Regions from separate parts of the Gemmobacter sp. 24YEA27 genome, predicted to be linked through region 1. Evidence: riboswitches for the same ligand, from Rfam matches in the RefSeq annotation. Region 1 holds a riboswitch; each other region holds the start of a gene.
What was found. Region 1 has a riboswitch for cobalamin ahead of QNO18_RS02845 (CbtB domain-containing protein). Riboswitches for the same ligand answer to the same signal wherever they lie in the genome.
Positions count from the first base shown of each region.

Region 2: another riboswitch for cobalamin. It lies ahead of QNO18_RS19710 (ABC transporter substrate-binding protein); the one in region 1 lies ahead of QNO18_RS02845 (CbtB domain-containing protein).
Region 3: another riboswitch for cobalamin. It lies ahead of QNO18_RS10590 (aromatic ring-hydroxylating dioxygenase subunit alpha); the one in region 1 lies ahead of QNO18_RS02845 (CbtB domain-containing protein).

Region 1 covers NZ_JASJPW010000001.1:563,387-565,642, reverse strand. The annotation lists gene QNO18_RS02855 (cobyrinate a,c-diamide synthase) at 1-84, shown strand, start outside; gene cobA (uroporphyrinogen-III C-methyltransferase) at 81-800, shown strand; cobalamin riboswitch at 834-1,021, shown strand; gene QNO18_RS02845 (CbtB domain-containing protein) at 1,054-1,224, shown strand; gene QNO18_RS02840 (CbtA family protein) at 1,226-2,011, shown strand; partial or broken gene cobF (precorrin-6A synthase (deacetylating)) at 2,029-2,256, opposite strand, start outside.
Region 2 covers NZ_JASJPW010000002.1:452,747-455,002, reverse strand. The annotation lists gene QNO18_RS19715 (iron ABC transporter permease) at 1-304, opposite strand, end outside; gene QNO18_RS19710 (ABC transporter substrate-binding protein) at 315-1,274, opposite strand; cobalamin riboswitch at 1,502-1,705, opposite strand; gene QNO18_RS19705 (proline racemase family protein) at 1,750-2,256, opposite strand, start outside.
Region 3 covers NZ_JASJPW010000001.1:2,115,752-2,118,007, forward strand. The annotation lists gene QNO18_RS10585 (hybrid-cluster NAD(P)-dependent oxidoreductase) at 1-112, opposite strand, end outside; gene QNO18_RS10590 (aromatic ring-hydroxylating dioxygenase subunit alpha) at 115-1,365, opposite strand; cobalamin riboswitch at 1,492-1,707, opposite strand; TPP riboswitch at 1,848-1,954, shown strand; gene thiD (bifunctional hydroxymethylpyrimidine kinase/phosphomethylpyrimidine kinase) at 2,028-2,256, shown strand, end outside.

The sequences.
Region 1 (2,256 bases):
GAAAGCGCGCCGGTCCCCGAAACCGGATCGCGCAAAGGCCTTGTCACCGGCACCTTCTTCCACCTGATCGGAGCCGCCACATGAGCGAGATCGTCAGCTTTGTCTCCTCTGGCCCGGGCGATCCCGATCTGCTGACCCTGCGCGCGGTCAAACGGCTGCAAGCGGCGGATGTGGTGCTTTATGACGACCTCTCTGCCGGGCCGATCCTTGATCTGGCGGCGCCGGAGGCGGATCTGATTTCGGTCGGCAAACGGGCGGGGCGCGCCTCGCCGCGCCAGGATCATGTCAGCCGGCTCCTGGTCGATCATGCGCGTTCGGGCCTGAAAGTGGTGCGGCTGAAATCCGGCGATTCCGGCATGTTCGGCAGGCTTGAAGAGGAAATCACCGCGCTTAATGAGGCCGGGATCGGCTATGAGATCGTGCCCGGCGTCACCGCGCCCTCGGCTGCGGCGGCGGCGGCGGGGATCCCGCTCACGCGGCGGCTCAATGCGCGAAGGGTGCAGTTCGTGACCGGCCATGATGTGACCGGCGCGCTGCCCGAAAGCCTCAACTGGGCGGCTCTGGCCGATACCCAGGCGGTGACCTCGGTCTTTATGGCGCGGGCGACATTCCCGCAGCTGGCGGCAAAGCTGATCGCCGCCGGATTGGCGCCCGACACGCCCGCTTTGATGGCGCAGGGCGTCTCGACCCCGGCGCAATCCTTCCGCCGTGATACGGTTGCGGGCCTGGCCGCGTATCTTGAGGGCGCCGCCCCCGACCCGGCGCCGACCCTTATCCTCTACGGCGCGCTGGCGCCCTGACCAGAGCGGCTTGACCGGGCGTCACGCGCCTGTCACTCTCGATATCGTGAAGGTGCCGGGCGACCGGCATGGGAACAGGGCGGGGGAGACCCCGACCCGACCGCCCCCGCGACTGTGCGCAGCGAGCCGACCCCGTTAACCACTGTGGAGCAATCCATGGGAAGGAGGGCAGAGGCTGTGACCTGCAAGTCAGGAGACCGACCTTCGCATTTGATGGAACCGCCGTCGGGGATGACGGCAAGGAGTGATTCATATGTCCACCATTGCCCGCTCAGGCGCGAAGGCTGATGTCAAACTGGCGAATATCCTCGTCGTGGCGCTTTTGGGTGCTGCGCTGATCTTCGTCGCTGGCCTCGCCCAGTCGGAAACCCTGCATGACGCCGCCCATGATGTGCGTCACGCGGTCGGATTCCCCTGCCACTGATATGTTGCAAAGACTGCTGACCAGCGCGTTGATCGCTGGCGCTGCAGCGGGGCTGATTGCCGCCCTGTTGCAGCTTGTTTTCGTGCAGCCCGTGCTGCTTCATGCCGAGCTTTATGAGGGCGGCGAGCGCACCCATTTCGCGGCGGCCTCCGACCATCATCACGGTGAAGAACCAGCGCCGGAATCCACTGGGGCGCAGACAGAGCCTGCCGCCGAACCGGGCCATGCCCATGGCGCGGATGAAGCGCATGACCATGGCGAGGCGGCAGAGATCCCGGGTATCGGCTTTGACGCAGGCCGCGACGGGCTGTCGATCCTGTTCTCGATTATGGTCTATGCCGGCTATGGGCTGCTGCTTGTCGCGGCGATGGCCCTGTCCGAGAATAATGGCAACCGGGTCACCGCGCGCCAGGGTCTTCTCTGGGGGATCGCGGGCTTTGTCGCGGTGCAGATGGCGCCGGCTTTCGGCCTCTCGCCCGAGCTTCCGGGCATGGCCGCGGCCGATGTCAACGCCCGCGCGATCTGGTGGGTGGCGACAGTGATTGCGACCGGCATCGGTCTCTGGCTGATCGCATTCGGCAAAAACTGGGCGGTCTGGGCGGCGGCGATCCTGCTGATCCTCGCGCCCCATATCGTCGGCGCGCCGCATCCGCATGAGTTCACCGGCCCGACGCCGCCTGAACTGGCCGCGCAATTCGCCGGCCGCGCCATCGGGGTCGGTCTTGCGGTCTGGACGCTGCTCGGCCTTTTCGCAGCCTGGCTCTGGAGCCGTGGCCGCGAGGCATAAACCAGCTTCCCGGCGGCTTATGCCGCCGGGGATGTCCGGTCCAGAATATAGATATCCATGAGCCAGCCGTGCTCGGCCCGTGCCGCTTCGCGCCGGGCGAGGATACGCGGCCCCGCCTCGGCCAGCGGTCCGGCTTCGGTGATCTCATTCGCCATGCCGACAAAGGCGCCCCACCAGATCGAGATGCCTTCGGGCGCCAGATTCTGAAAGGCACAGCTGCCATCCAGCATCACCACTAGCCGCTC
Region 2 (2,256 bases), on a different contig from region 1:
CCAGCGCGTTTCTGACCAGCGCCTGCAACACTACACCTGCCAGCGCCAGCCCCGCGCCGCATCCGGCAGCGACCAGGGTGCGTGGCACCCGATAGGCCCAGATGATGCCCTGATCGATCGGGTCAACCAGCAGCCCGGCATTCCAGAGATTATTCGCCAGGGCCGCCCAGACTGTCGACCAGGGCAGCGGCGTCTCGCCAAGGATCACCCCCGTCAGAACGGCGATCGCCAGGATAGCCACCCCCGCCATGGCGCGCAAAGCGACATGGGCGGCTAGCGCAACAGGGGTGACCGGGCGTTTCATCTCTGGCAGATCATTTCAGATCAAAGGCCGGCAGCGCCGCCGCCAGCTCTTCCAGCGCCGCGATATTGCGGATCGACGGGTCCATTGCATGGGCGTCGATGATCACGATGCGACCATTCTTCACCGCCTCCATCTGGCTTACCACCGGATCGGACTTCAGGAATTCCAGTTTCTTTTCATGATCATCCGCCTCGAACCGGCGGCGATCCATGCGGGCGATCACGATCACATCGGGATTGGCCCGCGCGATGGTTTCCCAGGACACGACCGGCCATTCCTCGGGGCTTTCGACCACATTCTTCAGCCCCAGAGACGCCATCATCCAGGCCGGAGCACCGCCGTTTCCGGCAACATAGGGGTCGATATCCATCTCGGCCGACGAGAACCAGAACACCGCCGAGGCCTCTTTCAGATCAAGCGCCTTCGCCGCCGCGACCGCCGCCGCCTCGCGCGCTTTCAGGTCAGCGACCACCTCTGTGCCCTTGTCGGTGATGTTGAAAATCGTCGCCAGCTCTTCGATGCCGAGATAGATCCCCGCCATCGTATAGGGTTCCAGCCGGGTGCCGTCCGAGCCTGCGGTATTGTCCTTCCCGATGCAGTCGGACGGCAGGACATAGGCCGGAATGCCGAGATCGGCGAATTGCTCGCGCGTTGCGACGATGCCTTGCGGGCCGACATGCCATTCATATTGCACGGTCACGATCCCCGGGCGTTTGGCGACGACGCTTTCGAATGAAGGGTCATTATCGGCCAGCCGTTCGATGCCGTCGTTCAGCTCTCTGAACTCCGGCAGGACTTCGGTGAACCAGACCGAAGTGCCCGCGACCTTGTCGCCAAGCCCCAGCGTGTAAAGGATCTCGCTCGTCGCCTGGCCGACCGTCACAGCGCTTTCCGGCGCCTTGTCAAAGCTCAGCTCAAGCCCGCAATTCTGCAGCTTGAGCGGATAGCCGGTCTCGGCCAAAGCAGGCATGCCAAAGCAGAGCGCGGCCAGTGAGACGGCCAGTGAGAAACGGGTATTGGGGAAATATCGCATCCGGGATCTCCGTGAGGGATGGGGGATGGAGCGGATGGAGAGCGTGAAAACCGCGACGCACAAAGCTGGCCCGGCGCGGTTGGCGCAGGCTGGCGGCACGGGATGCGGTGGCGCATCTGCGGGTCAAAATCATATCTCGCCTCCCCGGACGCCCCGTCCGGGTCAAGTTGGTTACAGGAGTCGGCAGGTCTCCTGACTGGCGGGTCACTGGGTCTGCGCAGCCTTCCCATGGGCTCTCCCACAGTGGCATTGTCGCGCGGACCCTCGCCGCCTACAGTTGCGGGGGCAGTTCCGGTTCATCCCCCTGTAAAGGCGGATGACGGATTCCCTTTCAATTCCTTGCGGAAACCGACCTGCCCTGAGTATGGGCAAACCCGTCCCGCTTCAATGGCAAAGCATCGCGTTATGCGGATCAGCGCGCGCCCCAGGTGTCCGACAGCCGATACCCGCCGGGCCAGGGGTCAGATGGGTCGAGCATATGCTGATGGATGCCGGTGACCCAGCCACGCCCCGAGATTTCCGGCCGGATCGCCGCCGTGCCCGCCAGATCGGTGGTGCCGAGGATGCGGCCCTGAAACTCCGACCCGATCAGCGAGACGGTGGTCAGACGGTCGGCCTCAGACATCTGGCCACGCGCATGCAGCACCGCCATCCGCGCGGAAAGCGCGGTCCCGGTGGGCGAGCGGTCAACCTTGCCGGGCCGGATCGCCACGGCGGCACCGGCGCGCAGGTCATTGCCCTCGCGCGTGACCTCGCCCGCGAAAAGGCAGAAGGAGTAATGCCTCCAGTCCGGGTTTGTCGGGTGACGGAAACCGAGCTGTTCCGTCCCGGCATCCGAGATTTTCACCCCGAGCTTTGCAATATCATGCGCCTCGTCGGGGGTCAGGCTGAAGCCGAGCGCTTTGGCATCGACAAAGAC
Region 3 (2,256 bases), 1.6 Mb from region 1:
CGCGGAAGGTGAAGGTGGCGGTATCCGGCGTCTCGGGCACGACCATGGCGCATTCAAGATGCTCTGCATCATCCCAGGGCTTCACAGACCAGTTAAGTTGTTGCTTTCCCATTTTTATTCCGCCGCCAGTGCCGGGCCGGTGCCGGAAACGGGGCCAAGGCGTTCCGTCATGATGCCGGCATACCAGTCGATGAATTGCATCACCCCTTCTTCCTGGATCGGGGAATAGGGCCCGGGCTCATAGGCGGGAGAGAGAATGCCCTTCTGGTTTTCCTCGACCACCTGGCGGTCTTCGTCATTGGTGTTGAGCCAGACGCGGGTGAGGGTTTCGAGATCATAGTCGACGCCCTCGACCGCATCCTTATGGACCAGCCAGTTCGTGGTCACTTGCGTCTCGGTCGGGCTGATCGGCAGGATGCGGAAGACGATGGCGTGATCGCCGAGGAAATGGTTCCAGCTGTTCGGGTAGTGGAAGAACAGAAGGCTGCCGGCATCGTTGAAGGGCATGGTGCCCATGCGTTTCGCCACCGCCGCCTTAGTCGACATCGTATAGCTTTCGGCGCCGTTCAGCAGGGGGATGCGGGCGAGCCGCCATTGCATCTGCGGGTGGTTGGTGAAGCGCGAGGGCAGGCCGGCCGCCTCGCAGCGCTTCCAGTGTTCGATAATGTCGGGCGAGGCCGAATCAGGCCCCTCCATCGCCGTCATACGCGGGTTGTCGGAATAGGTCCGGCACAAAGACGGGTGCGCGCCGCCGCAATGATAACATTCGCGGTTGTTCTCGATCACCAGTTTCCAGTTGCCGTTTTCGACGATGGTCGAGCTGAAAGCGACCTTTGCATCGGCAAGGCCCGAGGGGGCCAGATACGACATCAGCTTCGGCGCGAGGTCGGAAATGGGAGGGGGCACTTCGGCGAGACAGATGAAAACCATGCCGCCAAGATCGACACAGTGCACCTTCTTCAGCCCGAACTTCGAAGGGTCGAAATCCTCGCCCATATCGCGGGCGAAAATAAGCTTGCCCTCGAGGTCATAGGTCCATTGGTGATAGGGGCAGACAAGGTTCGTCGTCGCGCCATTGGTCTTCGCGCAAAGCCGCTGACCGCGATGGCGGCAGACATTGTGGAACGCGCGGATGCGATTGTCTTTGCCCTTGATGATCACCACCGGATAGGCGCCGATCTGCAGCGTGGCAAAGGCGCCGGGTTTCTCCAGCTCGCAGCCCGGAATGGCAAAGAGCCATTCACGATACAAAATATGTTGAAGATCGGCCTCCAACACCCCGGGATCACAATATAAATCGCGCTCTAAGGCATAGCCGCTCCGGCGTGCCAGCAGGCGGGAAAGGGTTTCGGACTGGCTCAGCATTTGCTGTCCTTCGCGTTAGCCCGGGCGGGTCGCACGGGCAGGTTTGACGTGCGATGGACAACAGGCGGCGAAGGGCCCGCGCGGGGATGGACCCGCGAGCCGGTTGCCGCTTCGCCGCCCACCGCGGCTCGACATCTCGTGCAAGGCTGGTTTCCGGGCTTGGCGAGCGGTCTTTTCAACCCTGGTCGCGACACCTTCCCGGGCTCCTCCGCCCAGTGGTCCTTGTCGCGCCTCTCAGCCTCTACCGTTGCGGGGGCAGCGCCGGCTTTGGCCCCTTGCGGGACCGCACCGGCTTCCCAATTCTCCGCTGTCGCCAGCGGCACCTTGCGAGGCTGAATTGATCACAGTGCGGCGGGCGGGATTGTCTGTTTGCGACATGTCGCAAAGCGGAACAGACAGCGGCCCCGTAAGCAGCCTCATTCGCGCAGAAAGCGGGATTTTGCCGGTTGCCAAACGAAAATGCTCCGCTTAACGATTGGGCAACTTACTCGTTGGGGTGTCCCGGGAAACCGGGGCTGAGAGGCCGCAAGGCTAACCCATCGAACCTGATCCGGTTCATACCGGCGGAGGGAACGGGTGGTCTGATCGTGTCTCTGGCGGCCCGTTGTGGCCTGCCCGGGCATCAGTGTCCCCAAATCTTTTCGCCGGTCATTGGGGGCATGATGACGGCGATAGCTTTGACCATAGCGGGGTCCGATTCCGGCGGCGGCGCGGGGATTCAGGCCGATCTTAAAAGTTTCGCGGCAATGCGCGTCTATGGCGCCAGCGTGATCACTGCGATCACGGCCCAGAACACAAGGGCGGTGACCGCGGTGATGGCCCTGCCGGCGCGGCTGGTTCGGGCGCAGCTGGAGGCGGTGTTCGATGATCTTGCCGTGGGTGCGGTGAAGA